4 regions of the Burkholderia theae genome follow, and region 1 is predicted to be linked to each of the others. Evidence: predicted binding sites of a transcription regulator. Region 1 holds the regulator's gene; each other region holds the start of a gene.
The links. The regulator FliA, encoded in region 1, starts transcription of late flagellar genes. The targets are predictions, from matches to a motif close to CTAAAGTTTNNNNNNNNNNNGCCGNTA.
Positions count from the first base shown of each region.

Region 2: the regulator FliA is predicted to act here: its motif matches at 4,080-4,106, upstream of flgK (flagellar hook-associated protein FlgK).
Region 3: the regulator FliA is predicted to act here: its motif matches at 2,096-2,122, upstream of fliS (flagellar export chaperone FliS).
Region 4: the regulator FliA is predicted to act here: its motif matches at 1,853-1,879, upstream of ACN22W_RS05535 (DUF4088 family protein).

Region 1 is NZ_CP183461.1:271,315-278,649, forward strand. Features, by position in the region: gene flhB (flagellar biosynthesis protein FlhB) at 1-163, shown strand, start outside; gene flhA (flagellar biosynthesis protein FlhA) at 160-2,259, shown strand; gene flhF (flagellar biosynthesis protein FlhF) at 2,256-4,037, shown strand; gene ACN22W_RS01285 (MinD/ParA family protein) at 4,030-4,848, shown strand; gene ACN22W_RS01290 (RNA polymerase sigma factor FliA) at 4,871-5,605, shown strand; S-adenosyl-L-homocysteine riboswitch at 5,691-5,818, shown strand; gene ahcY (adenosylhomocysteinase) at 5,851-7,269, shown strand.
Region 2 is NZ_CP183461.1:3,543,339-3,550,673, reverse strand. Features, by position in the region: gene flgG (flagellar basal-body rod protein FlgG) at 1-125, shown strand, start outside; gene flgH (flagellar basal body L-ring protein FlgH) at 146-835, shown strand; gene ACN22W_RS16735 (flagellar basal body P-ring protein FlgI) at 841-2,025, shown strand; gene flgJ (flagellar assembly peptidoglycan hydrolase FlgJ) at 2,026-2,994, shown strand; gene ACN22W_RS16725 (flagellar brake protein) at 3,212-3,967, shown strand; gene flgK (flagellar hook-associated protein FlgK) at 4,163-6,094, shown strand; gene flgL (flagellar hook-associated protein FlgL) at 6,112-7,335, shown strand, end outside.
Region 3 is NZ_CP183461.1:3,596,590-3,603,924, forward strand. Features, by position in the region: gene ACN22W_RS16970 (flagellar hook-length control protein FliK) at 1-1,163, opposite strand, end outside; gene ACN22W_RS16975 (flagellar protein FliT) at 1,258-1,590, opposite strand; gene fliS (flagellar export chaperone FliS) at 1,587-2,021, opposite strand; gene fliE (flagellar hook-basal body complex protein FliE) at 2,181-2,525, opposite strand; gene fliF (flagellar basal-body MS-ring/collar protein FliF) at 2,776-4,539, shown strand; gene fliG (flagellar motor switch protein FliG) at 4,529-5,524, shown strand; gene fliH (flagellar assembly protein FliH) at 5,517-6,200, shown strand; gene fliI (flagellar protein export ATPase FliI) at 6,194-7,335, shown strand, end outside.
Region 4 is NZ_CP183461.1:1,175,905-1,183,239, forward strand. Features, by position in the region: gene ACN22W_RS05525 (RNA-binding S4 domain-containing protein) at 1-168, opposite strand, end outside; gene ACN22W_RS05530 (hypothetical protein) at 439-840, shown strand; gene ACN22W_RS05535 (DUF4088 family protein) at 957-1,739, opposite strand; gene ACN22W_RS05540 (AzlD domain-containing protein) at 1,901-2,239, opposite strand; gene ACN22W_RS05545 (AzlC family ABC transporter permease) at 2,236-3,003, opposite strand; gene ACN22W_RS05550 (AraC family transcriptional regulator) at 3,107-4,006, opposite strand; gene ACN22W_RS05555 (CreA family protein) at 4,069-4,554, opposite strand; tRNA gene ACN22W_RS05560 (tRNA-Asn) at 4,674-4,749, opposite strand; tRNA gene ACN22W_RS05565 (tRNA-Asn) at 4,820-4,895, opposite strand; gene fdxA (ferredoxin FdxA) at 4,992-5,315, opposite strand; gene pncB (nicotinate phosphoribosyltransferase) at 5,635-6,834, shown strand; gene ACN22W_RS05580 (LutC/YkgG family protein) at 6,923-7,335, shown strand, end outside.

The DNA of each region.
Region 1 (7,335 bases):
GCTCAAGCGCTTCCGCTCGGAAGGCGGCGCGTTCCCCGCGGTGCCGGTCGATCTCGACGTGCCGGCCGAGCTCGACAAGGGCACGTCGGTGCCCGCCGACGATGAACGCGAAGAGGCCGAGGACACGCTCGGCAAGCAAGGCAAGCAAGGAGCATCCGCATGAGCACCCCGACCGGCCTGCTCGGGAAACGCCCGAACCCGTTCGCGGGCACCAACCTGCGCGCGCTCGCGGGCCCGGTTCTGATCTGCATGATCCTGGGGATGATGATCCTGCCGCTGCCGCCGCTGCTGCTGGATCTGCTGTTCACGTTCAACATCGCGCTGTCGGTGATGGTGCTGCTCGTCAGCATGTACACGATGAAGCCGCTCGATTTCGCGGCGTTCCCGAGCGTGCTGCTGTTCTCGACGCTGCTGCGCCTGTCGCTGAACGTCGCGTCGACGCGGGTCGTGCTGCTCGAGGGCCACACGGGCCCCGACGCGGCCGGCCAGGTGATCGAGGCGTTCGGCCACTTCCTGGTCGGCGGCAACTTCGCGGTCGGCATCGTCGTGTTCGTGATCCTGATGATCATCAACTTCATGGTGATCACGAAGGGCGCCGGGCGGATCGCCGAAGTGTCCGCGCGCTTCACGCTCGACGCGATGCCCGGCAAGCAGATGGCGATCGACGCCGACCTGAACGCGGGCCTCATCAACGAGGAACAGGCGCGCAAGCGCCGACTGGCCGTGTCGCAGGAAGCCGAGTTCTACGGGTCGATGGACGGCGCGTCGAAGTTCGTGCGCGGCGATGCGATCGCCGGCCTGATCATCATGGCGATCAACGTGATCGGCGGGCTGATCGTCGGGATGGTCCAGCACGACATGAGCTTCGCGGCGGCCGGCACGAACTACACGCTGCTGACGATCGGCGACGGCCTCGTCGCGCAGATCCCGTCGCTCGTGATCTCGACCGCGGCCGGCGTGATCGTGTCGCGCGTCGCGACCGACGAGGACATCGGCACGCAGATCACCGGCCAGCTGTTCACGAACCCGCGCGTGCTGATGATCACCGGCGTGATCATCGTGCTGATGGGGCTGATTCCCGGGATGCCGCACTTCGCGTTCCTCGGGCTCGGCGGCGGCGCGATCTGGCTGTCCCGCTCGCTGACCAAGCGCGCGGCGGCCCGCAAGGCGGCCGGCGACGTGACCGACATCGCGCCGCCCGCCGTGCTGCCGTCCGACAGCCACGAGGCGACCTGGGACGACGTGCAGCTGATCGACCCGCTCGGCCTCGAGGTCGGCTACCGGCTGATCCCGCTCGTCGACAAGAACAGCGACGGCGAACTGCTCAAGCGCATCAAGAGCATCCGCAAGAAATTCGCGCAGGAAATCGGCTTCCTGCCGCCGGTGATCCATATCCGCGACAACCTCGAACTGCGGCCGAACGCATACCGGATCGCGCTGAAGGGCGTCGAGATCGGCATCGGCGAAGTGTTCCCGGGCCAGTGGCTCGCGATCAACCCCGGCCAGGTGACGGCCGCGCTGCCCGGTGCCGTCACGCAGGATCCCGCGTTCGGGCTGCCGGCCGTGTGGATCGACGTCGCGCTGCGTGAACAGGCGCAGGTGTACGGCTACACGGTGGTCGACGCGAGCACGGTCGTCGCGACGCACCTGAACCATCTCGTCGTCCAGCACGCGGCCGAGCTGCTCGGCCGCCAGGAAGTGCAGGCGCTGGTCGAGCGCACCGGCAAGGACGCGCCGTCGCTCGTCGAGGACCTCGTGCCGAAGACGATCTCGCTGACGACGCTGCAGAAGGTACTGCAGAACCTGCTCGAGGAAGGCGTGCCGATCCGCGACATGCGCACGATCCTCGAGGCCGTGTCCGAACATGCGGGCCGCGGCGACGCGTTCGAGATCACGGCCGCGGTGCGGCTCTCGCTCGGCCGCGCGATCACGCAGCAGTGGTATCCGGGCGCGGGCGAGATGCAGGTGATGGGCCTCGACTCGAATCTCGAACGCGTGCTGTCGCAGGCGCTCGCCACCGGCGCGAACCCGGGCCTCGAACCCGGCCTCGCACACAACCTTCTGACCGGCACGCAGCAAGCGATGCTGCGTCAACAGAATCTCGGGCTGCCGCCCGTGCTGCTCGTGCAGCACGCGCTGCGCGCGATGCTCGCGCGTTTCCTGCGCCGCAGCCTGCCGCAATTGAAAGTGCTGTCGTATGCCGAAGTGCCGGACACACGCACGATCAAAGTCGTTAACGTCATCGGGGGTTCCGCTTGAACATTCGCAAATTCACCGGCGCAACGAGCCGCGACGCACTTCGTCTCGTGCGCGAGGCGCTCGGCGCCGACGCGGTCGTGCTGTCGAACCGCACGCTCGATGACGGCAGCGTCGAAATCGTCGCACTCGCCGATTCGGACCTCGCCGCGGTGACGCCGCCGGCTGCCGCGCGGCCGCGAATCGCCGCGCCGCGACTGCCGGAATCCGTGCCGGCCGCCGCCGTGCAGGGCATCGTGTCGCGCCCGGGCGCCGCGCTCGCGCGCCCGGCCGTCAATCCGTACGCGGCAGGCGACGGCGGGCTGCCGGACGTGTTCTCGTCGGTGTTCGGCGCCAGCGCCGATGCGGAGGACGCGGCGGCGCAACCGTCGACGATCGATGCAGACATGCTGGCCGGCATTCCGGCGGCCGCGGTAGCGCCGTCGATTGCCGCACCGGCAGCCGGCACGCCCGCTGCCGGTACGCCCGCCGCAGGCGCTTCCGAACCCGCGCCGTGGCTCGTCGAGCACGCGAAACGCCTGACGCAGCAGCGCGACGCACTGATCGCGCGCACCCAGGCCACGCCGGCCGCGCCGCAGGCGAGCGCCCCGGCCGAGCAGCGCGCCGCGAACGCGACGTCGCCCGACTGGGCGCGCGACATCGTGCGCGACGCCGAACGCCGGATCCCGGCCGCCGCCCCCCGCGCGCCGGACCCGAGCGCCGCGCATGCCGCGAAGGCGGCCGAGCGCACGCGCCTGTCGGCCGACGCGGCCGCCGTGGTGGCCGATGCGGTGAAGTCGCGCATCGAGCGGATCGTCAACGACACGGTGATGCACGAGCTCGGCGAACTGCGCGGGATGATGGAAGAGCAGTTCGACAACCTGATGTGGCACGACCGCCAGCGTCGCAGCGCCGTGCATGGCGCACTGACCAAGCACCTGTTCGCGGCCGGTTTTTCCGCGCAGCTCGTGCGGATGCTCGTCGACAACCTGCCGTCCGGCGACGGCGCGCAGACCTTCGAACAAGCGGCCGAATGGGCGCAGTCGGTGCTCGCGGCGAACCTGCCGGTGCTCGACAGCGAGGACGCGCTGATGGAGCGCGGCGGCGTGTTCGCGCTGATGGGGCCGACGGGCGTCGGCAAGACGACCACCACCGCGAAGCTGGCCGCGCGCTGCGTGATGCGTTTCGGCGCGAGCAAGGTCGCGCTGCTGACCACCGACAGCTACCGGATCGGCGGCCACGAACAGCTGCGCATCTTCGGCAAGATCCTCGGCGTGCCCGTGCACGCGGTGAAGGATGCGGGCGATCTCGCGCTCGCGCTGTCCGAACTGCGCAACAAGCACATCGTGCTGATCGACACGATCGGCATGAGCCAGCGCGACCGCGCGGTGTCCGACCAGATCGCGATGCTGCACGGCGCGAACGCGCCGGTGCAGCGCCTGCTGCTGCTCAACGCGACGAGCCACGGCGACACGCTCAACGAAGTCGTGCAGGCGTACCGCAGCGCGGGCGAGCATCCGGACCTCGCCGGCTGCATCCTCACGAAGCTCGACGAGGCGACCCACCTCGGCGGTGTGCTCGACACGGTGATCCGCTACAAGCTGCCGGTCCACTACGTGTCGACCGGCCAGAAGGTGCCGGAGAACCTGTACGTCGCCTCGACCAAATTCCTGCTGAAGAGCGCGTTCTGTGTGCCGCGCGACGGCTCGCCCTTCGTGCCGCAAGACGAGGACATGCCGACGCTGCTTTCCGCACTGACCGCACGTTCCACCGCCGAGCTGCACGAGGTGCGATTTGGATAAACGGATCATCGATCAGGCCGAAGGGCTGCGGCGCCTGCTGGCCGGGCGCGCGTCGCGCATCGTCGCGGTGACGGGCGGGCCGGCGGGTGTCGGCTGCACGTCCACCATCGTGAATCTGGCGGCGGCGCTCGCATCGCTCGGCAAGGATGTGCTCGTCGTCGACGAGCGCGCCGACGTGCATTCGGCCAGCGCGACGCTGGCGGGCGCGTGGCTGCGCGACGGCGAGCGCACGCGGGTGGCCGCCGGGTTCGGCCTGTGCGCGGCCGCGCGGCTCGCGCGTGCCGGCTACAGCGACGCGCAACTGAGCGACTTCATCGACGGCCCGGCCGACATCGTCCTGGTCGACGCGCAGCTCGGCGCCGACGGCTCGTTCTCGGCGCTCGCGCGCGAAGCGCACGACGTGCTGGTCGTCACGCGGGTCGCCGCGCAGGCGATCACCGAGGCGTACGCGTGCATGAAGCGGCTGCATTTCGCGCACGCGTTCGCGCAGTTCCGTGTGCTGACCAATCACGTCGCCAGCCACGCCGATGCGAAGACGGCGTTCGACAACCTCGCGGGCGTCGCGAGCCGCTACCTGACCGTGTCGATCGCCGACGCGGGCTGCGTGGGCGCCGATCCGCTCGTCGAGCACGCGCGCGAACTGATGCATGCCGCGGTCGACGCGTTCCCGTCGTCGTCCGCCGCGCGCGATTACCGGCAGATTGCCGCCGACCTGCTGTACTGGCCGATGCGCCCGCGTTCGGGTGCGGGCCGTGCCGTCCGTACCGGCGGCAAGCCGTCGTACGAGGCGGGCGCGGCACACGCCGCGTGAGCACCACCGGAAGGAGAGAGCCATGATGTACAACGCTCAAGGAAAGATGTCCCAGGCGGACGTGCTCGCGCAATATGCGCCGCTCGTGCGGCGCCTCGGGCTGCAGCTCGTCGCGAAGATGCCGGCGAGCGTCGACCTCGACGACCTGATCCAGGCCGGCATGATCGGCCTGATGGACGCGGCCGGCCGCTACAAGGAAGACCAGGGCGCGCAGTTCGAGACCTACGCGACGCAGCGCATCCGCGGCGCGATGCTCGACGAGCTGCGCAGCAACGACTGGCTGCCGCGCAGCCTGCGCAAGACGTCGCGCGAGGTCGAGCACGCGGTGCACCAGGTCGAGCAGCATCTCGGCCGCTCGGCGAGCGAGACCGAGATCGCGCAGCACCTGAACATGCCGCTCGACGAATACCAGGGGATGCTGCAGGATCTGCACGGCAGCCAGCTCATCTACTACGAGGATTTCGACCGCGCGGCCGACGACGAGCCGTTCCTCGACCGCTATCGCGTCGATCACGCCGATCCGCTGTCGGCGCTGCTCGACGAGCACCTGCGCGAGGCGCTCGTCGAGGCGATCGAGCGTCTGCCGGAACGCGAGAAGCTGCTGATGTCGCTGTACTACGAACGGGGTCTGAATCTGCGCGAGATCGGCGCGGTGCTCGAAGTGAGCGAATCGCGCGTGTGCCAGCTGCACAGTCAGGCCGTCGCGCGCCTGCGTGCGCGGCTGCGCGAACAGGCGTGGGTCGGCGCGGAGTCCTGACCCTTTCTCGACGGCCACGCGCGCCGACCCCGCGCGCTTGAGCCGCTTGCGCATTTTGCGCGCCGATTTGCTACAATCCTTCCCGTTTTCCGAGGAGCGTTGCGACGGACCGTTCCAGGTCCGCCAGGCTCGGAAGGCTTCACCAAGCAGCCGTGCGGCGCGCGTTTCGCGACCGTCGCGCCGGCTCCGCTTCCTGAACGGCGCTCACGTCACCAATCTAGAAACTTTTTAGAAAGGAGGGCGTGATGAACGCCATTATCGATTCGCAAGCTTCCAAGGATTACGTCGTCGCCGACATGGCGCTGGCTGGCTGGGGCCGCAAGGAACTGAACATCGCCGAGACCGAAATGCCGGGCCTCGTGCAGATCCGCGACGAATACAAGGCACAGCAGCCGCTGAAGGGCGCGCGCATCGCCGGTTCGCTGCACATGACGATCCAGACCGGTGTGCTGATCGAGACGCTGAAGGCGCTCGGCGCGGACGTCCGCTGGGCGTCGTGCAACATCTTCTCGACGCAGGACCACGCCGCGGCCGCGATCGTCGAAGCCGGCACGCCGGTGTTCGCGTTCAAGGGCGAATCGCTCGACGAATACTGGGAGTTCTCGCACCGCATCTTCGAATGGCCGAACGGCGAATTCGCGAACATGATCCTGGACGACGGCGGCGACGCAACGCTGCTGCTGATCCTCGGTTCGAAAGCCGAGAAGGACCGTTCGGTGATTTCGAAGCCGACCAACGAGGAAGAAGTCGCGCTGTACAAGTCGATCGCTGCGCACCTCGACGTCGACGCGACCTGGTACTCGAAGCGCCTCGCGCACATCAAGGGCGTGACCGAAGAAACCACGACCGGCGTGCACCGCCTGTACCAGATGGAAAAGGACGGCCGCCTGCCGTTCCCGGCGTTCAACGTGAACGACTCGGTCACGAAGTCGAAGTTCGACAACCTGTACGGCTGCCGTGAGTCGCTCGTCGACGGCATCAAGCGCGCGACCGACGTGATGATCGCGGGCAAGGTCGCGGTCGTCGCGGGCTACGGCGACGTGGGCAAGGGTTGCGCGCAGTCGCTGCGCGGCCTCGGCGCGACCGTGTGGGTCACCGAAATCGATCCGATCTGCGCGCTGCAGGCGGCGATGGAGGGCTACCGCGTCGTGACGATGGAATACGCGGCCGACAAGGCCGACATCTTCGTGACGGCCACCGGCAACTTCCACGTGATCGGCCACGATCACATGAAGGCCATGCGCCACAACGCGATCGTCTGCAACATCGGTCACTTCGACTCGGAAATCGACGTCGCGTCGACCCGCCAGTACCAGTGGGAAAACATCAAGCCGCAGGTCGACCACATCATCTTCCCGGACGGCAAGCGCGTGATCCTGCTGGCGGAAGGCCGCCTCGTGAACCTCGGCTGCGCGACCGGCCACCCGTCGTTCGTGATGTCGAACTCGTTCGCGAACCAGACGCTCGCGCAGATCGAGCTGTTCGTGCGCGGCGCCGAGTACGAGAACAAGGTGTACGTGCTGCCGAAGCATCTCGATGAAAAGGTCGCGCGCCTGCACCTCGCGCGCATCGGCGCGAACCTGTCCGTGCTGTCGGACGAACAGGCTTCGTACATCGGCGTGCAGAAGGACGGCCCGTTCAAGCCGAACCACTACCGCTACTGATGCGCCGCCGCCGCCGTGCCGTGCGTGCCCCGCTGCGGGGCGCGCGGTGCGGCGGCGGCCGCTGAC
Region 2 (7,335 bases), 450 kb from region 1:
CGAACGTGAACGTCGTGCAGGAGCTCGTCAACATGATCCAGACGCAGCGTGCCTACGAGATCAACAGCAAGGCCGTGACGACGTCCGACCAGATGCTGCAGACCGTCACGCAGATGAAGAGCTAACCGGAATACCCGTCGTCGCCATGAAGCAGGTTCGCCTCCTCCCGTCAGCCACCGTCCGCGCCCTCGGCGCGTTCGCGGTGGCGGCGCTCGCCGGTTGCGCGCAGATCCCGCGCGATCCGATCATCCAGCAGCCGATGACCGCGCAGCCGCCGGTGCCGATGTCGATGCAGGCGCCCGGCTCGATCTACAACCCCGGCTACGCGGGCCGGCCGCTGTTCGAGGATCAGCGGCCGCGCAACGTCGGCGACATCCTGACGATCATGATCGCGGAGAACATCAACGCGACCAAATCGTCGGGCGCGAACACGAACCGGCAGGGCAACACCGATTTCAACGTGCCGACCGCCGGTTTCCTCGGCGGGCTGTTCGCGAAGGCGAACCTGTCGGCGACCGGCAACAACAAGTTCGCGTCGACGGGCGGCGCGAGCGCGGCGAACACGTTCAACGGCACGATCACGGTGACCGTCACCAACGTGCTGCCGAACGGCAACCTCGTGGTCAGCGGCGAGAAGCAGATGCTGATCAACCAGGGCAACGAATTCGTGCGCTTCTCGGGCGTCGTGAACCCGAACACGATCTCGGGCGCGAACTCGGTCTACTCGACGCAGGTCGCCGACGCGAAGATCGAATATTCGGCGAAGGGCTACATCAACGAAGCCGAGACGATGGGCTGGCTGCAGCGCTTCTTCCTCAACATCGCGCCGTGGTGATGACGATGCAGACGACCCTGTTCAACCGCCTGTCCGCCCGCGCGCACGCCGCCGCGCGGCTCGCCGTCGCGTTCGCGGCCGTGGCCGCCGCCTGCGTGTTCGGCGCGGTGCCCGCGCACGCGGAACGCCTGAAGGATCTCGCGCAGATCCAGGGCGTGCGCGACAACCCGCTGATCGGTTATGGCCTCGTCGTCGGTCTCGACGGCACCGGCGACCAGACGATGCAGACGCCGTTCACGACGCAGACGCTCGCGAACATGCTCGCGAACCTCGGCATCTCGATCAACAACGGTTCGGCCAACGGCGGCCCGTCGTCGCTGAGCAACATGCAGCTGAAGAACGTCGCGGCCGTGATGGTGACCGCCACGCTGCCGCCGTTCGCGCGGCCCGGCGAGGCGCTCGACGTCACCGTGTCGTCGCTCGGCAACGCGAAGAGCCTGCGCGGCGGCACGCTGCTGCTGACGCCGCTGAAAGGCGCGGACGGGCAGGTGTACGCGCTTGCGCAGGGCAACATGGCGGTCGGCGGCGCGGGGGCCAGCGCGAACGGCAGCCGCGTGCAGGTGAACCAGCTCGCGGCCGGCCGGATCGTCGGCGGCGCGATCGTGGAGCGCGGGGTGCCGAACGCGATCGCGCAGATGAACGGCATGCTGCAGCTGCAGCTGAACGACATGGATTACGGCACCGCGCAGCGGATCGTGTCCGCGGTCAACTCGAGCTTCGGCCCGGGCACCGCGACGGCGCTCGACGGTCGCACGATCCAGCTCGCCGCGCCGGCCGATTCGGCGCAGCAGGTCGCGTTCATGGCGCGGCTGCAGAACCTCGACGTGAGCCCGGACAAGGCCGCGGCGAAGGTGATCCTGAACGCGCGCACCGGCTCGATCGTGATGAACCAGATGGTCACGCTGCAGAGCTGCGCGGTCGCGCACGGCAACCTGTCGGTGGTCGTCAACACGCAGCCGGTCGTGTCGCAGCCGGGGCCGTTCTCGAACGGGCAGACGGTGGTGGCGCAGCAGTCGCAGATCCAGCTCAAGCAGGACAACGGCGCGCTGAAGATGGTGACGGCCGGCGCGAACCTCGCCGACGTCGTGAAGGCGCTGAACACGCTCGGCGCGACGCCCGCGGACCTGATGTCGATCCTGCAGGCGATGAAGGCGGCCGGCGCGTTGCGCGCCGACCTGGAGGTCATCTAAATGGCTGCGAACCTTCCGAACGCAAACGACCTCACGCAGCGCTTCGCGCTCGACGTGCAGGGTTTCGACGCGCTGCGCGCGCAGGCGAAGCAGTCGCCGCAGGCCGGCGCGAAGGCCGTCGCGGGCCAGTTCGACGCGATGTTCACGCAGATGATGCTCAAGAGCATGCGCGACGCGTCGCCCGACGGCGGGCTGTTCGATTCGCATACGTCGAAGATGTACACGTCGATGCTCGACCAGCAGCTCGCGCAGCAGATGTCGACGCGCGGGATCGGCGTCGCCGACGCGCTGATGAAGCAGCTGCTGCGCAACGCGGGGCAGGGCGCGGGCAGCGACACGGCGGCCGATGTCGGCGCGGGTGGCCTCGGCACGGGCGGCAACGAAGGCAGCCTCGCCGCGATGAACGCGATGGCGAAGGCCTACGCGAACGCGTCGAACAACGGCGGGCTGGCCGGCGCGCGCGGCTACTCGGCCGGCAGCGCGCTGACGCCGCCGCTGAAGGGCGCGAGCGGCGCGCCGGACGCCGACGCGTTCGTCGACCGGCTCGCGGGCCCCGCGCAGGCGGCCAGCGCGTCGACCGGCATTCCGGCGCGTTTCATTGTCGGCCAGGCCGCGCTCGAATCGGGCTGGGGCAAGCGCGAGATCCGCGCCGCCGACGGCTCGACCAGCTACAACGTGTTCGGCATCAAGGCGAACAAGGGCTGGACCGGGCGCACCGTGTCGGCGCTGACGACCGAATACGTGAACGGCACGCCGCGCCGCGTGGTGGCAAAATTCCGCGCGTATGACTCGTACGAGCACGCAATGACCGATTACGCGAGCCTGCTGAAGAACAATCCGCGCTACTCGGGCGTGCTGAGCGCCAGCCGCAGCGTCGAAGGCTTCGCGCACGGGATGCAGAAGGCCGGTTACGCGACCGACCCGAACTACGCCAAAAAATTGATCTCGATCATGCAGCAGATCGGCTGACGAGCCCGCCGGCCGCCTGCAGCCCCCCTTCGGACCGCGCCCGGCAGCCCGCCGCGCGCGGTTTCAACGTTTGCGCGAAAAAAATCGCCAATTCGATCTAAACTTTCGGTCAGCACTGCCGCTAAGTGTGAGAGACCTGCGACCGGGCCCCCGTTCTGGCCCGGTTTTACTGCGCACCGGTTGTCCGGGCGCCCATGACAAGAAAGACCGGCTAGCCATGAATATCGAAACGTCGACCGACCCCAGCCTGGATGCAGGCCACTCCGGGCCCGACTTCGCCCGCCGCAATCCGCTGGAAATCGGCGTGCAGCTGCGCAACCTGGTGAATCGCGGCGATTTCCTGACCGTCCAGTATCCGGGCGGCCAGCTCGTCACGCGCCTGCTCGAGGTCGACGTCGGCGCGCGGACGTTCACGTTCGACTGGGGCGCGCTGTCCGAGCAGAACGCCGGCATCCTCGGCGCGTCGCATTGCACGTTCGCGGCCTCGCCGGAGGGCGTGCGCGTCGAATTCACCACGGGCACGCCGCGCGAGACGCGCTACGAGGGGCTGCCCGCGTTCGTCGCCGATTTCCCCGACGTGCTGGTCTGCATCCAGCGTCGCGAATATTTCCGCGTCGACGCGCCGATCGTCGATCCGTTCCTGTGCCGCGGCAAGCTGCCGGACGGCGAGAGCTTCCTGTTCGAGGTGCATAACCTGTCGCTCGGCGGCGTGGGGCTGCGCACGGCCGACGAACGCGTCGAGGCGCTCGAGGTCGGCACGCTGCTGCCCGACGTCGAGCTCGAGCTGACCGGCCACGGCAAGCTGTCGCTCGACCTGCAGCTCGTGTCGCAGCGTTCGACGCAGATGCCGAACGGGTCGCGGCGCTACCAGCTCGGTTTTCGCTACATGTCGCTGCCGGGCAGCGCGGAGAACACGCTGCAGCGCCTGATCACGCAGCTCGAAATGAAGCGCCGCTCGCTCGCGCGGGCCTGACGCGCACGCGTGACCCGGCCCCGCACGGGCCGCCCCGCGCCCCTTCGCCGGCACCGGTTGCCGGGCGCCTTGACCGGCGATGCGCGAGTGCGCGTCGCGCGTGCATTTTTTCCTCAATTTTTTCAATCGGCGGCCGTTATACCGGGAGTCACGCAACCCGGCGGCCGCAGCGCGGCCGGCTCATCAGGATCGCGCATGTCCAACTCACTCATGAACCTCGGCGTCAGCGGCCTGAATGCCGCGCTCTGGGGCCTCACGACGACCGGCCAGAACATCAGCAACGCCGCGACGCCAGGCTATTCGGTCGAACGACCCGTCTATGCCGAGGCGAGCGGCCAGTACACGAGCAGCGGCTACATGCCGCAAGGCGTCAACACCGTCACCGTGCAGCGGCAGTACAGCCAGTACCTGAGCGACCAGCTGAACGGCGCGCAGACGCAGGGCGGCGCGCTGTCGACGTGGTATTCGCTCGTCACGCAGCTGAACAACTACGTCGGCAGCCCGACGGCGGGGATCTCGACCGCGATCACGAGCTACTTCACCGGGCTGCAGAACGTCGCGAACAGCGCGTCCGACGCGTCGGTGCGGCAGACCGCGATGAGCAACGCGCAGACGCTCGCGAACCAGATCACGGCGGCCGGCCAGCAGTACGACGCGTTGCGCCAGAGCGTGAACACGCAGCTCACGAGCACCGTGACGCAGATCAACGCGTACACCGCGCAGATCGCGCAGCTGAACCAGCAGATCGCATCGGCCAGCAGCCAGGGCCAGCCGCCGAACCAGCTGATGGACCAGCGCGACCTCGCGGTGTCGAACCTGTCGAACCTCGCGGGCGTGCAGGTCGTGCGCAACAGCGACGGCTACAGCGTGTTTCTCGCGGGCGGCACGCCGCTCGTCGTCGCGAACAAGAGCTACCAGCTCGCGACCGTCACGTCGCAGTCCGATCCGAGCGAGCTGACCGTCGTGTCGCAGGGGATCGCCGGTGCGAACCCGCAGGGGCCGAACCAGTTCCTGTCCGATGCGTCGCTGTCGGGCGGCACGCTCGGCGGCCTGCTCGCGTTCCGCAGCCAGACGCTCGACCCGGCCGAAGCCCAGCTCGGCGCGATCGCGACCAGCTTCGCCGCGCAGGTCAACGCGCAGAACGCGCTCGGCATCGACCTGTCGGGCAAGCCCGGCGGCAACCTGTTCACGACCGGCGCGCCGGTCACCTACGCGAACCAGGGCAATACCGGCAACGCGGCGCTGTCCGTGTCGTTCGCGAACGCATCGCAACCGACCGCGAGCGACTACACGCTGTCGTACGACGGCACGAACTACACGCTGACCGACCGCGCGAGCGGCACGGTGGTCGGCACGTCGACCTCGATGCCGGCCTCGATCGGCGGGCTGAACTTCTCGTTCTCGTCCGGCTCGATGAGCGCCGGCGACAAGTTCACCGTGCAGCCGACGCGCGGCGCCCTGAACGGCTTCGGCCTCGCGACGTCGAACGGCTCCGCGATCGCGGCGGCCGCGCCGTACGTGCCGTCGGCCACCACGACGAACACGGGCACCGGCACGATCGGCGGGCTGTCGGTCACGAGCGCGGCGGCCGCGGCCAACGCGCACAACTACACGATCACGATGACCGGCACGGCCGGCAATCTGCAGTACACGGTCACCGACAACTCCGCCAACCCGGTAACCACGAGCGCGCCGCAGAATTACCAGGCCGGCACGCCGATCACGCTGACGGCCGGCGTCACGGTGACGGTGTCGGGGTCGCCGGCGGTCGGCGATACCTTCAAGGTCACACCGAACACGGGCGGCACGAACGACGGCAGCAACGCGCTCGCGCTGTCGAAGCTCGTCAACTCGAAGACGTTCGGCAACGGCTCGACCACGCTGACCGGCGCGTACGCGAGCTACGTGAACAGCATCGGCAACACGACGAGCCAGCTGAAGTCGTCGAGCGCCGCGCAGACCGCGCTGGTCGGCCAGATCACGCAAGCGCAGCAGTCGACGTCGGGCGTGAACCAGAACGAGGAAGCGGCCAACCTGATGCAGTACCAGCAGCTCTACCAGGCGAACGCGAAGGTGATTCAGACCGCGTCGACGCTGTTCCAGACCGTGCTCGGCCTGTTCAACTGATTTCGGGGATCGAAGCGATGCGGATTTCCACCACCCAGTTCTACCAGATGAACGTCGCTCAGATGAGCGACCAGCAGGCGCAGCTCGCGCAGCTGTACCAGCAGATCTCGAGCGGCGTGAGCCTGGCGACGCCGGGCGACAACCCGCTCGGCGCCGCGCAGGCCGTGCAGCTGTCGATGACGTCGGCGACGCTGTCGCAGTACGCGTCGAACCAGAACACCGCGCTGTCGTCGCTGCAGAAGGAAGACCAGACGCTGATCAGCGTCAACAACCTGCTGAACAGCATTCATACGGTCGTGATCCAGGCCGGCGCCGGCTCGCTGTCCGACAGCGATCGCTCGGCGCTGTCGACGCAGCTGCAGGGCTATCGCGACCAGCTGCTGACGCTCGCGAACTCGACCGACGGCTCGGGCAACTACCTGTTCTCGGGCTTCCAGTCGACCACGGCGCCGTTCTCGAACGCACCGGGCGGCGGCGTGACCTACAGCGGCGACGCGGGTACGCGGCAGGTGCAGATTGCCGACACGCGTGCGATCTCGCAGGGCGACAACGGTGCGAACGTGTTCCTGTCGGTGCCGATGCTCGGCAGCCAGCCGGTGCCGGTCGCCACCGCAACCAACACGGGGACGGGCACGATCGGCGCGGTATCGATCACGAGCCCGTCGGCCGCGACCAATGCGGACCAGTTCAAGATCACGTTCGGCGGCACGGCGGCCGCGCCGACCTATACGGTGACCGACAACTCCGTCGTGCCGCCGACCACGACCGCCGCGCAGCCGTATTCGGCCGGCGCCGGGATCGCGCTCGGCAACGGCCTGTCGGTGCCGGTGTCGGGTTCGCCCGCGCCCGGCGACTCGTTCACGGTCACGCCCGCGCCGAAGGCCGGCACCGACGTGTTCGCGGCGCTCGACACGATGATTGCCGCGCTGAAGGTGCCGGTCAGCAGCAACACGACGGCCGCCGCCGCGCTCCAGAACGCGATGACCACCGGCACGACGAAGCTGAACAACATGATGACGAACGTGCTCACCGTGCAGGCGTCGGTCGGCGGCCGCGAGCAGGAAGTCAAGGCGATGCAGACGGTGAACCAGACCAACACGCTGCAGGTCACCAGCAACCTGGCCGACCTGACGAGCACCGACATGGTGTCGACGATCAGCCAGTTCCTGCAGATGCAGAACGCGCTGACGGGCTCGCAGAAGGCCTACTCGCAGCTGCAGAACCTGTCGCTGTTCCAGTAC
Region 3 (7,335 bases), 390 kb from region 1:
GCGCCCGTCTGGTTCGCCCGCAGCCGCGCGACGAGCTGCGTGCCGTTCAGCACCAGCTCCGCGTCGACCGTGCCGAGTGACGGCAGCGTCAACGTCAGGCGCGTGCGCCAGGCAATGCCGTCGCCCGCGTCGTCGCCGCCGTGCGGTGCGCGGTTGCCCGGATCGTCGGGCTCGATCGTCCAGTCGAGCCGCGCGCCGGGCCACGCCTCGCCCGCCCAGCGGAACTGGTCGGTCGCGAGCGCGTCGAGCTGCTGCCGGACGATCGGCACGGCGGCCGGATGCACGGGCGTGAGTGTCTGCGCCTGCGGATCGGACGACGCGCCGGCCAGTTCGGCGCGCGCGGGCGTCCAGCGCGTGTCGGCACGCGCGTCGAGCGGATCGGCCGTGTCGTGCGGCAACGACGCGCCCTGCCGGGCGGCCGCCGGCAAAGCCTGGGCGGGGTCGCGAGCCGGCGCGCCGCCTTGGGCCGGTGCGCCCGGTTGCGCGGCTGTCCGCGCGTTCGCGGGCAGCGGCAGGCGCTGTGCGAGCAGCTCGTCGAGCACATCGGTCGAGTCGTGCTGCGCGGCATCCGGGTCGATCGGCGCGAGCGTAGCCGTCAGGCGCGCCTGCGGCTCGCGCATCAGCGCCGCGAGCGGACGCTGGCCGGCCAGCCACTGCGCCAGATGGGATTCGTAGAAGAGGCCGCTCTCGCTCACGGCCTGCGCGAGCGCCGCGCGCAGCGCCGCGACCGGCGGCAGCCCGGCCGCTTCGCGCGCAGCCGCGGCGGACGACGCCGCCGCGGGAGCCGGCGTGGAAGACGTGGAAGACGTGGAAGGCGCGGCCGGATCGGACGTGGCCGGCGCACGCGCCGGCACGGTCGTCTCGGTCAGCAGCACGGTGGGATCGGCCAGCAGCGGCGTGCGCCCGGCGATGACCGGCGTCGCATCGCCGCCCGCGCGCGAGATCGCGTCGAGCACGCGCCCGACATCGGACAGCGCGGTCTGCGTGGAAGCCGGCGGCGCGGCGGGCGGGCTGGCGGGCGCGGGCGAGGACGACGCGCCGGCACCCGGCGTGCCGACCTGCGCGGTCGCGCCGCCGCCGGCGGGCGCCGACACGGTGCCGGTCAGCAGGCTGTCGAGACGGCTCGCCAGCAGCGCGGCTGCAACGGGGTCGATACCGGTCATGATCGGAGCCTGCTCACCTCAGCCACATCGTTGCGAATCCGGGAACGGCACATCCGTGCCGCCCTCGGGAACAGCGCGCCTGCGGTAACGGGCCCTACCCGCGCGCGCGGTAGAGATCGGTCAATACCTTGGTCGAGCGCCGCGCCTCGAACAGCGCGGACAGCCGCGCGACGTCCGGGCTCGCGAGATCGCGGATCGCGGCGTCGTCGGCCAGGATGCGGCGAATCAGGTCGAGCTTGCGGCCGAGATCCGATTCGTCGAGCGCAACGCCCGGATCGGCCTCCTTCAGCCCGTCGACGAGTTGCAGGAATTCGGCCTGCAACCCCGGCAACGCGCTCCAGTCGGCGCCGCGCGCGGCGCACAGCATCCGGCCCGACACGGCTGCGAGCGCCTCGTAACGAGCGAAGTATTCGGCCTTGCGATTCATCTTGATGCTTCCACTGCCTGTTGCGCGGCCATGCGCGCGGCTTCCGGGGCAATCCCCGTCCATGCTTCCTCGAGCGTCGCGAGCAGCCCGTCGACTTCGACCAGCATCGCATCGCTCGCCTGCGCGTTCGCTTCCAGCAGACGCCGGCCGATATACGCATAGAGCCCATCGAGCCGATCCGCGATCTCGCCGCCCACGTCGCGGTTCAGCGACGCCTTCAGGCCGCTCTCGACGATCCGGATCGCCTTGCCGATCGCTTCGCCGCGCGCGGACACGTTGCCCTGCTGCAGGTGCATACGCGCCAGTGCAATCGCCTGCCGCGCCCCCTGGTAGAGCATCGCGATCAGCCGGTGCGGCGAGGCGCCCATCACCCCGGTCTCGACGCCGACACGCGCGTAGGCATTGGCTCCAGCGTGTCCTGGGGAAAACATGCGCATCTCCTTGTCATGCGGTAGCTATATGGGAGCCGCTGCCGTGCATCGCACGACGCGGCCTTCTCCGGAGTTATCGGAAGGGATTTGGAAAGCTTTAGGCGCGCGGGGCCGCCGCCGGGCGCGGAAGGTCGGCCCGCCGGGCCCGCCCGGCCCCCGTCACACCGACATCTGCATGATGTCGTTGTAGGCGCTCACGAGCTTGTTGCGGACCTGGAGCCCGAACTGGAAGCCGATGTTGGCTTTCTGCATGTCGACCATCACGTCGTTCAGCGACACGTTCGGCGCGCCGACCTCGAACGCCTGCGCCTCGCCGGCCGCGTGCTGCTGGTCGCCGCTGATCTTGTCGAGCGACGCCTTCATCGCGCTCGCGAACGTGCTGGCCGTCGCCGCGCCCGAGCCGGCAAGCGCCGCCGTCGGGCTCGCGACGCCGCCGGACGCCTGCGCGGCCATCGACTGCATCTGTTGCAACACCGAACCGATCCCGCTGACGTTCGCAGTCATGCTGTCCCCAGAATTGAGAGAAGAGACCCGGACGCACCGGGCGTTTCCGCCGGTGCCGCACCACGCGCACCATGCCGGATCGCAGCAAAGAATAGCAGCGCGCCGTGCGTCAAAGCCGAGAAAGTACGGGGGAAACCCCGCTCTTTTCGGTCGATCGGAGTACGGCCCGGATCACGATAATCGCATCGTGTCATTGTCCGCCCGCTCGTCCGAGCGAGCTCAGTCGTCCCGCTCCGGAGAAACTCGACGCATGGATTCGCAGGCCAACTCGCTGATCAATCCCGACGCCCGCGCGGGCCTCGCCAGCCCGGCGCCCGGCGCCGCCGCGGCCGCCGCGTTGCCGGGCGTGGGTGGCGCTGGCGCGGACTTCGGCCTTGGCGGCTTCGCCGAACGCATTCCCGGCATCTCGCGGATGAAGGGCAACCCGAAGCTGCCGTTCCTGATCGCCGTCGCGTTCGCGATCGCCGCGATCACCGCGCTGGTGCTGTGGAGCCGGACGCCCGACTACCGCGTGCTGTACAGCAACCTGTCGGACCGCGACGGCGGCGCGATCATTACCGCGCTCCAGCAGGCAAACGTTCCCTACAAGTTCGCCGACGCCGGCGGCGCGATCCTCGTGCCGTCGAACCAGGTGCATGAAACGCGCCTGAAGCTCGCCGCGATGGGCCTGCCGAAGGGCGGCTCGGTCGGCTTCGAGCTGATGGACAACCAGAAATTCGGCATCAGCCAGTTCGCCGAACAGATCAACTACCAGCGCGCGCTCGAAGGCGAGCTGCAGCGCACCATCGAATCGATCAATGCCGTGCGCGGTGCGCGCGTGCATCTCGCGATCCCGAAGCCGTCGGTGTTCGTGCGCGACAAGGAAGCGCCGAGCGCGTCGGTGTTCGTCGACCTCTACCCGGGCCGCGTGCTCGACGAGGGCCAGGTCCAGGCGATCACGCGGATGGTGTCGTCCGGCGTGCCCGACATGCCCGCGAAGAACGTGACGATCGTCGACCAGGACGGCAACCTGCTGACCCAGCCGGCTTCGGCGTCCGGCCTCGACGCGAGCCAGCTCAAGTACGTGCAGCAGGTCGAGCACAACACGCAGAAGCGCATCGACGCGATCCTCGCGCCGATCTTCGGCGCCGGCAACGCGCGCTCGCAGGTCAGCGCGGACCTCGATTTCTCGAAGATCGAACAGACGTCGGAAAGCTACGGCCCGAACGGCGTGCCGCAGCAGGCCGCGATCCGCAGCCAGCAGACCAGCAGCGCAACCGAACTCGCGCAGGGCGGTGCGTCGGGCGTGCCGGGCGCGCTGTCGAACACGCCGCCGCAGCCGGCCTCGGCGCCGATCGTCGCCGGCAACGGCCAGAACGCGCCGCAGACGACACCCGTCAGCGACCGCAAGGACCAGACGACCAATTACGAGGTCGACAAGACGATCCGCCATCTCGAACAGCCGATGGGCAACGTGAAGCGGCTGTCGGTCGCGGTCGTCGTCAACTACCAGCCGGTCGCCGACGCGAAGGGCCACGTGTCGATGCAGCCGCTGCCGCCCGCGAAGCTCGCGCAGGTCGAGCAGCTCGTGAAGGACGCGATGGGCTACGACGAGAAGCGCGGCGACTCGGTGAACGTCGTGAACAGCGCGTTCTCGACCGTGAGCGACCCGTACGCCGACCTGCCGTGGTGGCGCCAGCCCGACATGATCGCGATGGCGAAGGAAGCCGCGAAGTGGCTCGGCATCGCGGCGGCCGCGGCGGCGCTCTACTTCATGTTCGTGCGCCCGGCGATGCGCCGCGCCTTCCCGCCGGCCGAGCCGGCCGCGCCGGCACTCGCGGCGCCGGAAGATCCGGTCCTGCTCGACGGCCTGCCCGCGCCGGTCAAGGCCGAGGAGCCCGACTCGTTGCTGCTCGGCTTCGAGAACGAGAAGAACCGCTACGAACGCAACCTCGACTACGCGCGCACGATCGCCCGCCAGGATCCGAAGATCGTCGCCACCGTCGTGAAGAACTGGGTGTCCGATGAACGCTGAAGGCTTGACCAAGAGCGCGCTCCTGCTGATGTCGATCGGCGAGGAAGAAGCCGCGCAGGTATTCAAGTTCCTCGCGCCGCGCGAGGTCCAGAAGATCGGCGCCGCGATGGCCGCGCTGAAGAACGTCACGCGCGAGCAGGTCGAGGACGTGCTGCAGGACTTCGTGAAGGAAGCCGAGCAGCACACCGCGCTGTCGCTCGATTCGAGCGATTACATCCGCTCGGTGCTGACGAAGGCGCTCGGCGAGGACAAGGCCGGCGTGCTGATCGACCGCATCCTGCAGGGCAGCGACACGAGCGGCATCGAGGGCCTGAAGTGGATGGACTCGGGCGCCGTGGCCGAACTGATCAAGAACGAGCATCCGCAGATCATCGCGACGATCCTCGTGCACCTCGACCGCGACCAGGCGTCCGAGATCGCGTCGTGCTTCACCGAACGGCTGCGCAACGACGTGCTGCTGCGGATCGCGACGCTCGACGGCATCCAGCCGGCCGCGCTGCGTGAACTGGACGACGTGCTGACGGGCCTGCTGTCCGGCAGCGACAACCTGAAGCGCAGCCCGATGGGCGGCATCCGCACCGCGGCCGAGATCCTGAACTTCATGACCAGCGTGCATGAGGAAGGCGTGCTCGAAAGCGTGCGCCAGTACGACGCCGATCTCGCGCAGAAGATCATCGACCAGATGTTCGTGTTCGAGAACCTGCTCGAGCTCGAGGATCGCGCGATCCAGATGGTGCTCAAGGAAGTCGAGTCGGAAACGCTGATCGTCGCGCTCAAGGGCGCGCCGCCCGCGCTGCGCCAGAAGTTCCTCGCGAACATGTCGCAGCGCGCGGCCGAACTGCTCGCCGAGGATCTCGACGCGCGCGGCCCGGTGCGCGTGTCCGAAGTCGAGACGCAGCAGCGCCGCATCCTGCAGATCGTGCGCAACCTCGCCGAGAGCGGCCAGATCGTGATCGGCGGCAAGGCGGAAGACGCGTATGTCTGATTCGGCGAGCGATCGCGCGGGCACCCTCACCGCGTACCAGCGGTGGGAGATGGCGTCGTTCGACCCGCCGCCGCCCCCGCCGCCGCCCGACGACGCGGCCGCGGCCGCCGCCGCGCTCGCCGAGGAACTGCAGCGCGTGCGCGACGCCGCGCACGCCGAAGGCCATGCGGCCGGCCACGTCGAAGGCCAGGCGCTCGGTTACCAGGCCGGTTTCGAGCAGGGCCGCGCGCAGGGCTTCGAGGCCGGCCAGGCCGATGTGCGCGAACAGGCCGCGCAGCTCGCGGCGCTGGCCGCGTCGTTCCGCGAGGCCGTGTCGACCGCCGAGCACGATCTCGCGGCCGACATCGCGCAACTCGCGCTCGATATCGCGCAGCAGGTCGTGCGCCAGCACGTGAAGCACGACCCGGCCGCGCTCGTCGCGGCCGTGCGCGACGTGCTCGCGACCGAACCCGCGCTGTCCGGCGCGCCGCATCTCGCGGTGAATCCGGCCGACCTGCCCGTCGTCGAAGCCTATCTGCAGGACGATCTCGATACGCTCGGCTGGAACGTGCGCACCGACGCGTCGATCGAGCGCGGCGGCTGCCGCGCGCACGCCGCGACCGGCGAGGTCGACGCGACGCTGCCCACGCGCTGGCAGCGCGTCGCCGCCGCGATCGGCAAGGTGAGCACGTGGTGACGCGGCCGCCCGAATCGCTCGCGCACGACGGCATGACGCCGCTCGAGCGCGAACTCGCGCTCGCGTCGTTCGGCCCCGCTGCACACGACGCCGCGTACGACACCGCACACGACACAAAGCAGCATGCAGCCGCCGCGGCCGACGCCGCGCCGCGCGCGCCGCACAATCCGCATCTCGCGCACTGGCGCACGCACCTGAACGGGCTCGCCGCACGCAGCCACCGCGCGCTGCCGCTGCGACCGTGCGGGCGCCTCACGCGCGCCGCGGGCCTCGTGCTCGAGGCGATCGGGCTGCGCCTGTCGGTCGGCGCCGAATGCACGATCGAACTGCCGCCCGGCAGCACGCTGCCGCACGCGCAAGCGGAAGTCGTCGGCTTCGCCGGCGATCGCCTGTTCCTGATGCCGACCACCGACGTCGCCGGCGTGCTGCCCGGCGCGCGCGTGTGGCCGCTCGAAAGCGCGCCCGTCGCCGATCCGCTCGCGGGCGCGAAACGACTGCCGGTCGGCTGGGAGATGCTCGGGCGCGTCGTCGATGCGTCGGGCCGCCCGCTCGACGGCCTCGGCCCGCTCGCGTCGAAGGTCGATGCGCCGCTGTCGGCGCCGTCGATCAACCCGCTCGAGCGCGAACCGATCCACCACGTGCTCGACGTCGGCGTGCGCGCGATCAACGCACTGCTCACCGTCGGCCGCGGGCAGCGGATGGGCCTGTTCGCGGGCTCCGGCGTCGGCAAGTCGGTGCTGCTCGGCACGATGGCACGCTACACGAGCGCGGAAGTGATCGTGATCGGGCTGATCGGCGAACGCGGCCGCGAAGTGAAGGAATTCATCGAGCAGATCCTCGGCGAGGACGGGCTCGCGCGCTCGGTCGTCGTCGCGGCGCCGGCCGACGTGTCGCCGCTGCTGCGGATGCAGGGCGCGGCCTACGCGACGTCGCTCGCCGAGTATTTCCGCGACCAGGGCAAGCACGTGCTGCTGCTGATGGATTCGCTGACGCGCTACGCGATGGCGCAGCGCGAGATCGCGCTGGCGATCGGCGAGCCGCCCGCGACGAAAGGCTATCCGCCGTCGGTGTTCGCAAAGCTGCCCGCGCTCGTCGAGCGCACCGGCAACGGGCCGGAAGGCGGCGGCTCGATCAC
Region 4 (7,335 bases), 900 kb from region 1:
CGCGCGGATCTTGCAGGTCTTGCGCAGCTCGACCGCGCCGTCGACTTTCACCGCGCCGGACGCGACGATCAACTTCGCGGTGCCGCCGCTGTCCGCGAGGCCGGTGATCTTGAGAAGGTTGTGCAGCTCGACGTAGTCGCCGGTCAGCGTGAAATCCAGATTGGGCATGACGAGGAAGGTGCGCGTTGCGCGGGAGGAATCGCCCCGCATCATACGGCACCGCGGGCCGGCGCGCGAGCGTGGGCGGCCGCGGCATGCAGTTGTTAAGGACTGTGAGCGATTCGTCAGCAAATGAAACGGTGGGTAACAGTCTGAGAGATTCGAGAACCGGCCGTGCGCGCCGCGGGTCTTTTGTCGTACCTGCTGCGTGTTGCGGCGGGGGACGCGACAGGCCGCATCGCTGCGGTCGACGCTCACAATTTCTTGAGGAGAATTGCCATGTCCAAGATTCGTACGATGCTGATCGGTGCCGCGCTGACGGCGTTCGCCACTTCGGCCGCGTTTGCCCAGACGGGCACGGCGGCGCAGGGTGCAGCCGGTGCCGGCATGCAGGCGCAGACGCCGGCGGCGGGTGTCGGAGCAGGCGTGCAGGGCAGTGCAGGCGCGAACGCGTCGGGCAATGCGGTGGGCGGCGCAACCGATGCAGTCGGCGCGGCAGCCGATGGCGCGAAGGATACGGCGTCGTCGGCCGTCCACTCGGCCAAGAAGCACACGAAGCATGCCGCGAAGTCGGCCAAGAGCCATGTCGGCTCGGCCAAGGCGAAGGCCGGCGAAGCGACCGAAGGCGGCGCATCGGTCGGCGCGGAGGGCGGTGCATCGACCCAGGGCGCTACGCAGTAAGCGGTGCCCGGCGCTGTCGCGACGCTCGCCCCGGGCGGCGCGACGCGACGGCGGTTATCCGGCGGCCCGGTTCGTTTCGCTCGAACCGGGCCGTTTTCATGGGTTCATGCGTGCCGTTACGGCCGGCGCTGTCCCTGGCTTTGCCCCTGTCCCTGCGCCGGCCGAGCGGCAGCCGGCGTGAATACGCTGCGCAGCCACACGGCGAGCCGCGCGAACACGTCGTACGGCTCCTCGACGAAGATCTCCGGCTTCAGCAGCCGCAGGTATTCCATGATCTGCTGCGCTTCCTGCTTCTGGAACGAGCCATGCGCGAGCCCGAGCCGCAACAGCCCGCGCAACTCGCCGAGCTTGTCGCGCGCGGTGCTGCCGACGCTCATCTCGCACGCGAGCTTCGCCTCGTAGATGCGTTGCCGCAGCGATTCCGCGAGCCGCCACGCGGGCGTCTGCATCAGTTCCTCGAGCGTCTGGATGTCCTGCGCCGCGCCCTTGATCTGCGCGGCGAGCGGGTCGATCAGCGACGGGTCGCCCTGCGCTTCGGCGACGATCGCCTTCGCCCAGTCGCGGCAAGCCTTCGCGAGTTCGTCGGGGGTCCATTCGGAGCGCGACGCGAAGCCGAAGCCGAATTCGCCGGCCTGCCGCATCAGGATCGCGACGACGTCCGGAAATTCCTTGTCGAGCGTGCGCTTTGCCCACGCGTACTGGCCGCCCTGCAGCATCCGCTGCACGGCGTGCTCGGTCAGCGGCACCATGTTGTCGAGCAGTTTGGCGCGCAGGAAATCCTCGAACGACGGCGTCGCGAACTGCGGGTCGAGTTTCAGCGACACGCGAACGAACGCGTCGTAGTCCTTGCGCAGGGACTCGAGCGTGTCGTCCTTGAGGGAAAGGGTGATCTGGCCCATGAATCTTCTCGATGGCGGCCCGCGCAAGCCGACGGCCGGCACGGCGCACCGGGGCGGGCGCAGCGTCGACTGACCGGTGCGCGCCGAGGCCGGTGGCGGGTCTTCATTCCCTTTATCGGCGCGCCGGACGAAAACTTGAGCGCGCGTGGCCGAGCGTTCGCTCAGGCGGGCAGCCAGTGCGGCAGCACGATCCCTTGCCAGAAAAAGAACACCGCGAGCCCCGCTGCGATCGTGACGAGCGGGCGGCGGGTCGCCGCCGACACCAGCACGGCGGCGAGCGCGCCGACGAGCTGCGGATTGCGCCAGGTCAGCTCGGCCGTGCCGCCGTGCGGCGAGACGGTCATCGGCACGATGATCGCGGTCAGCACGGTGACGGGCACGAAGCCGAGTGCGGTCCGCACGAGCGGCGGGAAGGCCAGCCGCTCGCCGAACAGGAACAGCGTCGAGCGGATCGCGTACGTGATGACGGCCATCCCGAGAATCAGCAGCGCGTAGTTCACGATGCGGCCTCCGTGCGCGAGCCGGCGCGTGCGCGTTCGTGGAGCAGCGTGAGCGCGACGCCGATCGCGACGCCGGCGGCGACCGCGCCGAGCAGCCCGAGCTTGTATGGCCAGCCCTGCCAGAAGTACGCGAGCGTGCCGGCCGTCGCGGCCGCCGCGAAATAACGCAGCGTGCCGAGCTGCGGGACGACGATCGCGATGAAGGTTGCGGCCATCGCGAAGTCGAGGCCGAGCGACTGCAGGCCCGGGAAGGCCGCGCCGAAGCCGATGCCCGCGAGCGTCCAGACCTGCCAGTTCAGGTACATCGCGAGCCCGGACCCGAAGAAATAGTGGGGGCCGATCGTGCCGGGCGCGAAGTGCCGGTAGTGTGCATAGGCGACCGCGAACACCTCGTCGGTCATCAGCGCCCCGAGCGTCGCGCGCCAGCGCAGCGGCAGGTGCGCGACATAGGGCGCGAGCGTCGCGCTGTACAGCAGGTGGCGCAGGTTCACGATCAGCGTCGTCGCGAGTACGACGACGAAGCTCGCGCTGCCCGCGATCAGGCCGAGCGCGATGAACTGCGCGGAGCCCGCGAACACCGCGAGCGACATCAGCGCGCCGTGCCATGCGGCGAGCGGGCCGCCGCCGACGAGCGTGCCGAAAATCACGCCGAACGGCGCCGCGCCGATCATCATCGGGATCGTGTCGCGCGCACCGTCGAGCCATTCGTTCAGCGGGCGGCGAGGGGGTGACGCGGGTGACGGGTTCGAAGAGCGCTTTTCCATGAACTGCAGGATAGCGGGCCGGCGGTGTGCCGGCTTGTATGTTCTTGCTCTCGTGGGGGCGTGGTAGCGCGGCCGCCGGATGCGGGGTGCGCGATGCCGCGTGTCAGCTTGCCTGCCAGCGCCCCGGCGGCACGCCGAACATCCGTTTGAAATGCCGGGTGAAGTGGCTCTGGTCGACGAAACCGCTGGCCGCCGCGACATCGGCGACGGGCACGCCCGCGCGCAGCGGCGCCAGCGCGCGCTGCAAGCGCAACTGGTTGCGCCATGCATGCGGTGGCATGCCGGTCGTGCGGGTGAACAGGCGCGCCGCGTGGAACGGCGACAGGCCGGCCGCTTGCGCGACTTCGTCGAGTGTCACGGTGCACGTGAGATCGGCGGCGAGCCGCTCGCGCATCGCTTCGACGCGCGGTTCGTCCGCGGCGAGCGGCGCCGGTCGCGGCAGCGCGTCGGCATGGCGCACGATCAGCGTCGACAGCGCGTCGAGCATCGCCATTTCGGCGGCGAGCGGATCGTAGATGCGGGGTGCGTTGGATGCCGGATCGTCGGTCGCCTGCCCGTGCGCATGCGAGGACAGGGCGCGCTCGCTGCCGGCTTCCATCATCCGGTGCGCAAGCGTGAGCCGGGCCGCGAGATCGGCGTCGCGAATCACGTCGGGGGCGAACCACGGCGCATCCTGCGGGCGGCCCGCGATCGCACTCGTGAGTGCGCGGATGAATTCGACCGGCATGTAGCTCACGCGGTAGCACCAGCCTTCGTCGGCCGCGCGCGAACCCGTATGCACTTCGCCGGGATTGATCACGGGCACGGTGCCGGTTTCGGCGACATAACCGCTGCCGCGATAGGTGAAGCGTTCCGCGCCTTCGAGAATCACGGGAATCGTGTACGCGTCGTGCCAGTGGGGCGCGAACGTGTGGTCGCGATAGGTGGCCGTGACGAGATCCGCATCCGGCAGCAGCGGCGTGCGCCAGTAGCGTGCGGAGTCGGGAAGGCGGGTGGCGGACATGATCGGGCGCGGGAGCGGTCGAACCGACAGTGTATCGCTCGCGCGCCCGTCCGGTGCGGGCCTTACTTGACCGGAATCGTCGTGCCGGCCGGCATCGGCACCGCGGTGACGGCGTTCTTCGGGCTGCCGCTGACGATGCGGTCGCTGTAGGTCAGGTAGACGATCGTGTTGCGTTTCTTGTCGACCACGCGCACGACGTGCAGCGTCTTGAAGATGAACGACATGCGCTCGCTGAACACGTCGGTCTGCTGCTTGAGCGGCTCCTTGAAGCTGATCGGGCCGACCTGCCGGCACGCGATCGACGCTTCGCTCGGATCCTCGGCGACGCCGAGCGTACCCTTGATCCCGCCCGTGCGTGCGCGCGACACGTAGCAGGTCACGCCCTGGACGACCGGATCGTCATACGCTTCGACGACCACGCGGTCGGAGCCCGTTACGCGGAAATGGGTGTTGACGCTGCCGACTTCCTCCGCGTGCGCGAGCGGTGCCGCGGCGAATGCGGAAAGCAGGAGGGCGAGGGGGGCGCAGGAAAGGAGGCGATGCTTCATCGATGGAACCGGATACGGATGCGGGACGAAGACTCTAGCATGCGCGCGGCCGGGCCACGAAAGGCGCAAGGGCGGCCGGAAAAACAAAAGGCCCGTCGAATGACGGGCCTTTCGCTGTCTGGCTCCCCGACCTGGGCTCGAACCAGGGACCTACGGATTAACAGTCCGGCGCTCTACCGACTGAGCTATCGGGGAATAAATCGGTACATCTGCGTTTGCGTCACCAGCAAAAAGCCCGTTCAATTTCAACGGGCATTTGCGTTTTTGGCTCCCCGACCTGGGCTCGAACCAGGGACCTACGGATTAACAGTCCGGCGCTCTACCGACTGAGCTATCGGGGAACAAACAGCAGAGAAACGAGATTGTATGGAGTGTTCGCTAACCTGTCAATACTTTTGGGCCGCAGCGAACAAAAAATTTCTGCGGCCGCCGCGCGATCAGCGCTCGAGCAGGTGCAGCTTGTCCTGCACGTCCTTCCACTCGTCCGCATCGGCCGGTGCCGGCTTGGTCTTCGTGATCGACGGCCAGCCCTTTGCCAGCTCGGCGTTCAGCTCGGTGAACTGCTGCTGGTCGCCCGGAACGTCCTCTTCGGCATAGATCGCATTGGTCGGGCATTCGGCGACGCACACGGCGCAGTCGATGCACTCGTCCGGATCGATGGCGAGAAAGTTGGGACCTTCACGGAAGCAATCCACCGGGCACACATCCACGCAGTCCGTGTATTTGCACTTGATGCAGCCTTCGGTCACAACGTGAGTCATTAAAACGCTCCTGCTTGGCGGTATATATGGGGTGGCGTTTGCGCCAAAAGCGGCATTGTAACTGAAGCGCAAAACCCGCATGGCGTGGTCGGCTATCCGGCTTATATCGTTTCGTGATTAGTTTATGGGGACCCGCCCAGGGGGGGGCCGCCTAGGGGCCGAAGGGGCGCGCCACCGGGAACCCGCGCACCGTGCGCCGGCGCGACAAGGCGGCAGGCGGTTTCCCGATGGTCGGGCACGCATTCGGGTAACATGGCCGACAGACCGGGCGGCGCGTGGTGCGCCGGGGCCCTGTCACGATATTGGCGGTGCCGTAAACATGATCATCACTTCGCTGCTCGACACGGATCTCTACAAGTTCACGATGATGCAGGTCGTCCTGCATCACTTTCCCGCTGCAAGCGTCGAATACCGTTTCCGGTGCCGCACGCCCGGCGTCGATCTCGTGCCGTACATCGACGAGATCCGCGACGAGGTGCGCGGCCTGTGCTCGCTGCGTTTTACCGACGTCGAACTCGACTACCTGCGGCGGATGCGCTTCATCAAAAGCGATTTCGTCGACTTCCTCGCGCTGTTCCACCTGAACGAAAAGTACATCTCGATCACGCCGTCGCCGAAGGGCAACGGCGAGATCGACATCGAGATCACGGGGCCGTGGCTGCACACGATCCTGTTCGAGATCCCGGTGCTCGCGATCGTCAACGAGGTCTATTTCCGCAACACGCAGCGCGAGCCCGACTATCGCGAAGGCCGCGAGCGACTGCGCGAGAAGATCAAGCTGCTCGGCGCGAAACCCGAGTTCGCCGACTGCAAGATCGCCGACTACGGTACGCGCCGGCGCTTCTCGAAGGTCTGGCACGAAGAGGTCGCGCTCACGCTGCGCGACGGCCTCGGCCCGCAGTTCGCGGGCACGAGCAACGTGCTGTACGCAATGAAGCACGACATCACGCCGCTCGGCACGATGGCTCACGAGTACCTGCAGGCGTGCCAGGCGCTCGGCCCGCGGCTGCGCGATTCGCAGATCTACGGCTTCGAGATGTGGGCGAAGGAATACCGCGGCGACCTCGGGATCGCACTGTCGGACGTCTACGGGATGGATGCGTTCCTGAACGACTTCGACATGTACTTCTGCAAGCTGTTCGACGGCGCGCGCCACGATTCGGGCGATCCGTTCGAGTGGGGCGAGCGGATGCTGCGTCATTACGAGGCGAACCGTTGCGACCCGCGCACCAAGGTGCTGGTGTTCTCGGACGCGCTCGACATCCCGAAGGTCATGCAGCTGTACGAACGATTCCGCGGCCGCTGCAAGCTCGCGTTCGGCGTCGGTACGAACCTCACCAACGATCTCGGCTACGTGCCGCTGCAGATCGTGATCAAGATGGTCCGCTGCAACGGCCAGCCGGTCGCGAAGCTGTCGGATTCGCCGGGCAAGAGCATGTGCGACGACAAGGCGTATCTCGCGTACCTGCGCCAGGTGTTCGGCATCGCGCAGCCGGTCGAGGAAGACGCGTCGAAGTGAGCGTCGGCCGGACGGCCAAAGCTGCGGCGCGGCGAGGGCGGCCGGTATAATCCGACGGTATCGCCCGCCAACGTCACGAGGACCGTTCATGGACACTTCCGCTGCCCGTCGCCAGATCCTCGCGCGCATCCGCGCGGCGCAGGGGCGCGCGGCCGAACCCGACGCAGCGGAGCACGACGGCGTCGCCGACTATCTCGCCCGTCATCCGCAAGGTCCGCGCCCGCCGGCGCCGGCCGATCTCGTCGCCGCATTCGTCGAAGAAGCCGCGCGTCTGTCGACGACGGTCGACGAAGTCGCGACGCTTGCCGACGCACCCGCCGCCGCCGCGCGTTATCTTTCCGCTCACGGCCTGCCGATGCAGGCCATCGCATGGCGCACGCTGGCCGATCTCGACTGGGCGGGCGCAGGCCTGTCGGTCGAATGCCGCAAGCCGCGCGACGGCGATCTCGTCGGCCTCACCGGCTGTTTTTGCGCGACCGCCGAAACGGGCTCGCTGGTGCT